Regions from separate parts of the Parashewanella sp. 2304DJ23-3 genome, predicted to be linked through region 2. Evidence: predicted binding sites of a transcription regulator. Region 2 holds the regulator's gene; the other holds the start of a gene.
What was found. The regulator sigma-54, encoded in region 2, starts transcription at its own class of promoters, with help from an activator protein. The targets are predictions, from matches to a motif close to GTTGGCACGNNNNTNGNNT.

Region 1 (4,778 bases), on a different contig from region 2:
AGTGAGGTTCAATGGATTATAAAATCAAGCACAACAGGAGCAGAGTTCAGTTTCGTGTCTCAAACGCATACACATAATTAATCAGAATGTATGTTAAAATAATCTATTTGTTAGGTTACTTTCAATAAGCACTCTATGATACTTTCCAAACCATCAATTATTAGAGTGCTAAACCAGCTAAAATTTGATAAGAAAAATAGCCTTTATTTAGATTTTAAAAACTAGATCATTTTTTGATATTGAGTAAATAGGTTTACCTAAATGCCATTGCAAAATAGCATTTGATTCAGTGATATAGATTACTTGGAGCGTCGTAATGCTTTTGGCGATGACAGTATCTTGAATGCTTTCCCATTGAGTAATATCTGCTTGTTTTAACACTTTCAACCGATCACCAACTTTTAAGTTGTAGTGTTTGCCTAAATTCACCACAACTTTAAAAGCTGAAAGTTGAGTAATGCTGCCAAACAGAGGTTGATTGTTGACGAATTTTGCTACGGATAAAACAGATTTTTTTAACGAGCTTTTAGCACTTTTTCCATATGTTGAATTCCAAAATTCATCCGATAAAAAAGATATTTCCTTATAATCATAAAACTCCCAAATGGCTTCTGATTGGAATGATTTTTCCCAGACAATTTCATTGGTATTTGAACGAGTCAGTTTAAAATGAGTATGAAAGTTCTTTTTGGGTTCGGAACCAAAAATCCGAAGAGGGTATTTGCTTGTAAAACTTGGGCATTGATATGCACCTTGTGTATTTATGTTTGTCAAAGTTGTTTCTAGTGTGAATTGTCCATCGCAGCTTTGATTGGCTGAAATGGTTTTTGCAACAATTGCGTTAACGGAATTTTCAGTACTCGAAGTAAACAACGACATGATTTCATCTAACACTGCAGAAGTTGAGTTTACCGATTGAGGGTCATGCGTTTTTTCAGTTGGAGACTTTATACAGACCGTATGAACAGGATATTTTGAAGTTAACTTGTCATTATCATTATCATTAGTGATCATTACAGCGAGTTTTAACACAAGAATATTATTAGTGCTACTTTCAGATATCAGCTTTACTTTGGCATCATCGATGAGTTCTAGCTTTAGTGTCTTATACGATAATTTGTTTTGATACTTCTCTTTTATTAAATCATTTATAGAAACGTTATGTTTATAGCTTGCTTGTTTTATCGCATTCAACTTTGCTTCTTTTCTGGCCATCTCAATATCGCTATTGAGTATTAAGGCTTCTCCTTGGACTGTTAACCATTCATCAGCGTAAGTGATACTTGAAAAGAATGAAGTGCATAAAATAATACTAAGAAGTGAGTACAGACGTTGCATGTTGTTTAAATGGCCTATTTATTATCCAGGATGAATTGTCAAAGGGTTTACTAGAGGCCGTTCCCAATTAGTCATTTCGATTTGTTACTGCCTAAAATTGGCAAACTCGAGGCACGAAGATAGAAGTTTAGTGAGCTAAATGAAAGATGAGTAACAAAGAGTTTGCCAATTTTAGGCGTAACCCGTAGGGCTGTGTATATTTTTCGTTTCTTCTATGTTGCCGAATGCTTATGTAGAACAACTACACCTCACATTCGTCGTCTTGAATAAACAAAAAATCTACAACAGCAAATCGAAATCGTTAATTGGGAACGGCCTCTATTAATTGGCATTGAAAACTCGACTTTATTGAGCGATTGCAATATCGCCGATTTGTATGCTTTCCATCCTTGTGTGGTCTAGCCATTCCACTAATGCAGTATCCTCAGTAAGTTGTTTTACAATGACTTTCGCCTTACTGGTTTCTGCAATCAGTCGGATAGCCTGTAATCTATCGGGTAAGTCACGTTTAAGAATGATTTTTAGAGTGTCATTGATATTCAGGCCATTTTTACGTCCAATATTCAATAGCAGTTGATTCTGTTTTTTTGCAATGATCTGTCCCATTAACGAACGATGGCTTACAAATCGCCCGAGATCTCTGGCTGCTTGTTGAAGAATGCGAGAGACTTTTTCGCCATACTCCGATGACCAAAATAAGTTTGTAGTTGTTGTAACGATTTGGTTTCTAGCAAACTCCCATTCAGCTTGAGTTGAATAGGATTTTTGCCAAACTTTTTCACCACTGATTGAGTGATATAAAGAGAGCTTTAGCTGAAACAATCTATTGGTTGAAGAGAATAAGCCAAATGAGGATTCTTGCTCACTTGAAGCGTCTATGAGTTCAGGAATAAGTACATACTGAGATTCAGTTTTAACACCCAACCACTGCGGTAACCTTTTATTGTCGGTAGACAGTTTTGACGGGACAAAGTCGAGCTTTTCATACGGGTATGAAGCTGAATAAGCGGTTTTAGATTGTTTATCAATGAGAGATGATAATTTTTTAGATATAGAGCTACCAAACTGATTTATTTGGCCGTATGCCAGTTGCTGAGGCACTAATACTAATGTTTGTGGCACTAATACCTGGTTTTTGTAAAGGCTTCTAGGCTCTCTATTTTGTGTAAGTCCATCGACAAACACTCTAAGTTCGATAATGAGCTCATCATCGTTGACATCTTCATTTGCTAATTCAAAATCAGTATTTTCTTTGGTTCTTTGATCTGTTGCAGTAGAAGCTTTTACTAGCTTGCCGTCAACAATTTCATATTGGTTGGTAATGTGCACGCCATACTGAAAATCGGCATTAAGGAGCGCATCATCGATGGCATTTTGTCTTGCTTGTTCAATATCATCATTTTCGATATATGATTTACCAATAACCTCGACCCAACTCGCTTGGGTCATAAACGGGAACAGTACTAAAACTGCGTTTAATAAGAGTGGAATAAACTTATTCATATATCGAAAATTCCATTAGTCAGTAATATGTCGTGAACACTAATATTTAAAACTATGCATTATTTAGGCCAGTAGTGAGTATTTATTGGCTGTATGATGAAAAACAAATGAGTAAAGAAATAGAGCGATTTGCCGATACTAACAATATCAGTATTTTTGTACGCTAGGCCAAAGTCATGAAAAATTTGCTTATTTTAGCTTTGCTCGCTTTAAGTTCAGCATGTGCTCATTACGACCATACACACGAACAGCACCAGTTTGTCCCATCCGAACACAGTATGCTTAATGAATCTAAGTCATCTGTTTTACGGTTAGCGGACGAATTAGCACATGAATTAACGACACAGAGTCTGCTTTTCGCTGAGGATGTTCCTGTTGTTGTAATGACCCCTGTAATGGCAAATGACTTCAGCAGGACTGTAAATTTTTCTGCCGCTTTACAGCAAAGTCTTATGACTTCTTTAAAGATGCGAGGTTATCAAGTGACTGATGTTAATGCGACAGATTCGCTGAAGGTAACGGAAAACGGTGAATTTATGTTGGCTAGAGACTGGCAGTTATTACCACACAACTTGTCTGTTGAACACGCTGTTGTTTCTACAGTCGAGCTGAATAAAAATGGCATCGTGCTAAACAGCAGAGTGATTAACTTGAATGACAATAGTGTCCTTTCTGCTGCTGAAGCGTCTTTACCCGTTTCGGAGTTTTCTCAATATGTTATGCCATCTGAAAAAGTGGTTGTGAGGGATGGAGTGGTATTTCGATATTCTAAAACTGGGCAAGAGAATGTTCGCCAGAGAGGAGTAAAATAATGAAACGACTATTTTTACTGTTAATGATCGTATTCGTTTCTGGTTGCTCGACAAACAGAGATAGGCATATTCAATGGGAAGCGGAAGCACCAACAGACTTTCCAACACTGACAGCCGTGGGGTACGCTTCACTTGCTAAACAACCTGGGAAAACTAAATCAGACAAGGTTCTTGCCGCACTACAAGCGTCAAAAGTTGATGCTTATAGGGAGTTAGCTGAGCAAATTTACGGTCAAAAAATTGATGGTGTTACCAATACTCATGAATGGAAGTTAAAGCATGACGAAGTAAGGGCGTCAGTCTCAGGTGTTGTTAGAGGTGCAAAAGTTGTTAAAAGCTACTTGTCAGGTGACTTTTACGTAACAGAGCTAGAGCTTGACTATAAACATGTTTGGGCGTTGTATCAGCAGCGTCAAAAGAGCTACAAAGTAAAACGAGTGGTGTATTTCTAACATCACTCGCCGATCTCGAAAGGTTAATCTTACTGATTCGTGCTTATCGCCTTAAGTTTGTTGGGGCGACTATCTCGGTGGGCAATCAAATACTGGGGATAGTTTCTTAATCAGAGGGTATGATTTTCAACGATTAATGAGACTTTTTAAGTTTAAGCTTCGACATTATTCCCTAAGGTCGAAATCGTAGATGTTTGACCTTTATCATCATAAGTCATCGAAAAGGCATTTCTACTGGCCTGAAGCGCATGTGACAAACGGCTAATGCTAGCAAGGTTGTGTTCAATAAGTGTTGAATTTTTCTGATTGTTTCTTTTGCAGTCATCCAATAGTGCTTTGGCTTTTTGAGCTTGGCCAAGAAGCTCTTCAGATTGTTTAATCAATTGAGCATTTTCTGGAAGGCTTAATTTTGTATCATTAGATTGAAGCAGTGTTAAGCACTCTGATTTTTTTTCAGCAAGAATGAGCAAGGCGTCAGTGTCTTGTTCAGAAAGAGCTGCACTTTCATTTTTAATTATTTCAATCAAATGATTGAGTAAATTAAGTTGATGTTCAAGAAGTTGGGCTGGTTGTTCCATTTTTATACAACGACTACTCAGAAACTGAATTTTGCTTATCTTTATACAGGTCATTCAACTCAGATTCAAAGCTAGAAATATTTTTTGCTAACTTC
Region 2 (4,778 bases):
TCCGATTTCACAGCAAAATTGGGATAAAGCCTCGCAAATCAAATTAGTGATTTTTGATGTTGACGGTGTGTTTTCTGATGGCCGAATTTATCTCAGTAACAGTGGTGAAGAATTAAAAGCATTCCATACTCGTGATGGTTTTGGCGTAAAATCATTGTTAAATGCCGGTTTTGAATTAGCTGTGATTACGGGACGTAAATCGCAATTGCTTGAAAATCGTATGACAGCCCTAGGTGTAACCAAAATTTACCAAGGTGTTGATAATAAAATTATCGCTTATCAAGAACTACTTGAGCAGTTAAACATTAAGCCACAACAAGTCGCTTATATTGGTGATGACATGGTGGATTTGCCCGTAATGAATCAAGTGGGCTTTTCAGTGTGTGTTGCTGATGGTCATCCATATGTTCGCCAAAATGTGGATATGGTGACCTTTACTCAAGGTGGCTATGGTGCTGTGCGAGAGCTATCGGATTTAATTTTACAAAGCCAAGGTTTATTTGAGTCTGCTCAAGGTATGAGTGTATGAATCGAGTAACGATTGCCATTGTGATCTTTTTCAGTACTGCTTTGTATCTGTACTGGCAGGTACAAGTGAAACAAGGGCAAAAGCAACAGGTGACTTCAAAGATAGAGTTGCCTGATTATACTGCGACTAAGTTAGATAGTGTTGCTTATGACGAAAAAGGGCAATTGAGCAGCCGAGTGACCGCTGAGCATATGGAACACTACCAAGATAAAGATTTAACGCTCTTTTCAAAGCCTGTGTATCTCATTTATGGTGACGACATTCATTCCCCATGGCGAGTAACGGCAGAACAAGGGCGTCTGCAAAAAATGCTGGGTAAAGTTTATCTTGATAACTCGGTTGAAATAAAAGCAGTTAATAAACAAGAGCCGCTTCAAAGTGTGATAACCAAACATTTGCAGATGGATCTAAAAACTAAGACCATGCAGTCAGATGAAATGGTTTACATTAAAGGTAACGGATTTAATAGCCAGGGCCGTGGGTTATATGCTGATTTTAATCAGGAAACGGTGCGCTTAAAAAGTCAGGTAACAGGAACTTATGAAACTAAGTAACATTATTATTTTTTCGTTGCTCATTGCAAGCAGTTCAGCTGTGATTGCAAAACTAAATGATTTGAAGCAACCAGTGAACATTAGTGCTGATGCTTCTCAAGGTGACATAAAGAAAAACCAAGTGGTATATAGCGGCAATGTATTGATCGTACAGGGGTCAATTAAAATTACCGCAGATGACATGAGTGCAACGAAAGATAAAAAAACAGGCAACGGCCAATTTATTGCAACGGGTAAACCTGCTAAGTTCAGTCAAGTTTTAGATGACGGTAAGTTAGGAGTTGCAAGTGCGACTAAGATTGCATACGAACAGAAAACAGGTGATTTAGTCTTAAGCGGTGATGCGCGTTTAGATGTAGGTGGCATAAAAATGCATGCGAACCTTATTCGCTATAATGTTGAAAATCAGCATGTTGAAGCTGAAGGCAGCGCTAACGGTAAAGATAAAGGCCGAGTGCAAACCATCATTCCAGCAGAAACTTACCAAGATAGCTTAAATAAAAAAGAAACATCGCCTAAGAAGTCAGCCGAGAAAAAACAATGACCCAAAAAACACTCACGGCAAAGCATTTAGCCAAAAGCTATAAAAGTCGGCAAGTTGTTAAAGATGTCAGTCTCACCGTTAAGACTGGGCAGATTGTTGGCTTACTTGGGCCTAACGGTGCGGGTAAAACCACCACTTTTTATATGGTTGTTGGCTTAGTTAAAAGTGACAAGGGTCAGATCTTTATCGACAATGATGATCTTACGCTTGACCCTATGCACCTACGTGCCAGAAAGGGCATTGGTTATCTGCCTCAAGAAGCGAGTATTTTCAGAAAGCTTTCCGTATACGATAACATCATGGCTGTATTGCAGACTCGTAAAGAGCTCTCTAAAGATGAGCGTGAAGAGCAGCTTGAACATCTACTTGAAGAATTCCATATAACACATATTCGTGACAATTTAGGTATGTCATTATCGGGTGGTGAGCGTCGTCGTGTAGAGATTGCGCGCGCATTAGCGGCAAACCCACAGTTTATTCTTTTAGATGAACCATTTGCTGGTGTAGATCCTATTTCCGTCATTGATATTAAGAAAATTATCGAGCAGTTACGTGAAAGAGGTTTAGGTGTATTGATCACTGATCATAACGTGCGTGAAACACTGGATGTGTGTGAGCATGCTTATATTGTAAGTCATGGTGACTTAATTGCAGAAGGTGCCCCTAGCGAGATCTTAGACAACAAACACGTAAGGGAAGTGTACTTAGGGGAACAATTCACGTTATAGTGAGCGGCATTGAAGCCGTAACAAGAACAAAAAGGGAATAGCGGTAACATGAAAGCGTCACTTCAGCTCAGGATGGGTCAAAGCCTAACCATGACGCCACAGCTTCAGCAAGCCATTCGCTTGCTTCAGCTTTCGACGTTAGAGCTACAACAAGAAATTCAACAAGCTTTAGAGTCCAATCCATTATTAGAAATGGAAGACGAGCAATTCGAATCATTAGAGTCGATTAAAGAACAACAGCTGCAATCAGAAGCCAAAGGTGAAGAACCAGAAGTTCCTATTGAAGACGCAGCAGTCGAAACGTCAGAAACCATGACTCAAGACTCAATGCCTGACGAACTTCCAGTTGATACAACATGGGACGAAGTTTATACCGCCGCCCCCAATTCCAGTTCCGGCGCTTTAATGCCTGATGATGAAACGTCGTTTCATGGTGAAACCAGCCATGGTTTATATGAGCATCTTGAATGGCAAAAAAACCTTACCCCTTTTTCTGATATCGATTTCGCCATTGCAACGGCGATCATTGAAGCCATCGATGAACGTGGCTACCTCACTCAAACAACTGAAGATATTCTCATCGCTTTAGGCGATCCAGAAATTGAGCTTGATGAAGTTGAAGCTGTACTTAAACGTGTACAGCACTTTGACCCAGTGGGCGTTGCTGCACGTGATGTCGGTGATTGTTTGCATATTCAGCTATCACAAATGGACGAGAACACACCGTATTTAGCGCAGACGAAGTTAATGGTTTTAGAATATTTACCATTAATTGCGACTCGTGACTTTCGCACTTTGATGAGAAAAACTAAGCTTAAAGAGCCACAGCTAAAAGAAGCGATTAATTTAATTCAAAGTTTAGACCCAAGACCTGGGTTGTCTGTAGGCCAAAAAGAAGATGAATACGTTACACCTGATGTATCAGTAATGAAGAAAAATGGCCGTTGGACTGTAGAATTAAACCCAAACACACAGCCTAAGATCAATGTGAATCAGCATTATGCAGCGATGGCTAAAGGGGCAAGAAATAAGGCGGATGGCCAGTTTGTTCGTGGACATTTGCAAGAAGCAAAGTGGTTTATTAAAAGCCTTGAAAGCCGTAACGATACTATTTTGCGAGTATGCAATGAGATTGTGAAAAAGCAGCAAGGTTTTTTTGAATATGGCCCTGAAGCCATGAAAGCGATGGTGCTTAATGACATTGCTGAAGAGTTAGAGATGCATGAGTCGACCATTTCAAGGGTGACATCGAAAAAATACATGCATACTCCTAGAGGGATCTATGAACTTAAGTATTTCTTCTCTAGTCATGTGGGTACTGAAGATGGCGGTGAATGCTCATCAACAGCTATTCGAGCTTTCATTAAAAAGTTAGTTGATGCTGAAAATACGAAGAAGCCATTAAGTGATAACAAAATGGCACAATTACTGAACGAGCAAGGGATTAATGTTGCACGTCGAACGATTGCTAAATATCGTGAAGCCATGATGATCCCACCATCAAATCAGAGAAAGAGTTTGTAAAATACCAATAAGAGTTGGTATAGAGAAATTTTGAAAAGTTAACCATTCAAATAACGCTAGGAGGCATAGGATATGCACGTAGAAATCACGGGACAGCAAGTCGAGATTACCGAGTCGTTAAAAGAATATGTGAACACAAAATTTGCAAAACTTGAACGTCGAATAGAACAGATCAATAATGTGCGCGTCGTGTTGAACGTTGAGCGTTCAAAACAAACCGCCGAGGCCAGAATTACATTGAATGGCAGTGAGGCATATGCAAAATCACAGCATAATGATATGTATGCAGCGATTGATATATTAATTGATAAAATTAATCGCCAAGTGATTAAACACAAAGAAAAGTTGATCAAACATTAACGATGGAATTACGCATCATCTTAAAGCCGGAGTGCACCACTTGTGCAACTCCAGGCAGTAAAAAGAAAGTTCTCGAACTTATCAGTGATCTTATCGCTGCGAAGTACCCAGAACTTTCGGCTCAAGAAATTTTCGAGAGCTTACTCAAACGCGAAAAAATGGGGAGCACTGGTATCGGCAACGGTATCGCTATTCCTCATGGTCGTATCGACAGCATTAAAGAGCCTGTTGCCGCTTTGATTAAATGTGAGCAGCCGGTTGCTTTTGAAGCAATTGATAAACAGCCAGTTGATATCTTATTTGCGCTGTTGGTTCCGTCAGATCAATGCCAAGAACATTTAAGCACGCTTTCTGCAATGGCTGAAAAGTTAAGTGACAAACAGACATTAAAGCAGTTGCGTAAAAGCCATGATGAAGAAGAGTTGTATCAGGTGATTACGGGATGAAGCTTGTTATTGTTTCAGGACGAAGTGGCTCAGGAAAATCCGTTGCACTGCGTGTGCTTGAAGATTTAGGCTATTACTGTGTTGATAATTTGC

Region 1: a site for sigma-54 is predicted at 1,490-1,508, ahead of AC1EU2_RS06035 (flagellar assembly protein T N-terminal domain-containing protein). Genes of this name have one in related genera too.

Annotation. Positions count from the first base shown of each region.
Region 1 covers NZ_JBWQOH010000002.1:24,009-28,786, reverse strand. The annotation lists gene AC1EU2_RS06040 (hypothetical protein) at 1-81, shown strand, start outside; gene AC1EU2_RS06035 (flagellar assembly protein T N-terminal domain-containing protein) at 208-1,338, opposite strand; gene AC1EU2_RS06030 (flagellar assembly protein T N-terminal domain-containing protein) at 1,684-2,841, opposite strand; gene AC1EU2_RS06025 (FlgO family outer membrane protein) at 3,018-3,653, shown strand; gene AC1EU2_RS06020 (LPP20 family lipoprotein) at 3,653-4,105, shown strand; gene AC1EU2_RS06015 (flagella synthesis protein FlgN) at 4,258-4,683, opposite strand; gene flgM (flagellar biosynthesis anti-sigma factor FlgM) at 4,697-4,778, opposite strand, start outside.
Region 2 covers NZ_JBWQOH010000001.1:1,230,471-1,235,248, reverse strand. The annotation lists gene kdsC (3-deoxy-manno-octulosonate-8-phosphatase KdsC) at 1-529, shown strand, start outside; gene lptC (LPS export ABC transporter periplasmic protein LptC) at 526-1,083, shown strand; gene lptA (lipopolysaccharide transport periplasmic protein LptA) at 1,070-1,627, shown strand; gene lptB (LPS export ABC transporter ATP-binding protein) at 1,624-2,355, shown strand; gene AC1EU2_RS05430 (RNA polymerase factor sigma-54) at 2,404-3,879, shown strand; gene hpf (ribosome hibernation-promoting factor, HPF/YfiA family) at 3,952-4,239, shown strand; gene ptsN (PTS IIA-like nitrogen regulatory protein PtsN) at 4,242-4,685, shown strand; gene rapZ (RNase adapter RapZ) at 4,682-4,778, shown strand, end outside.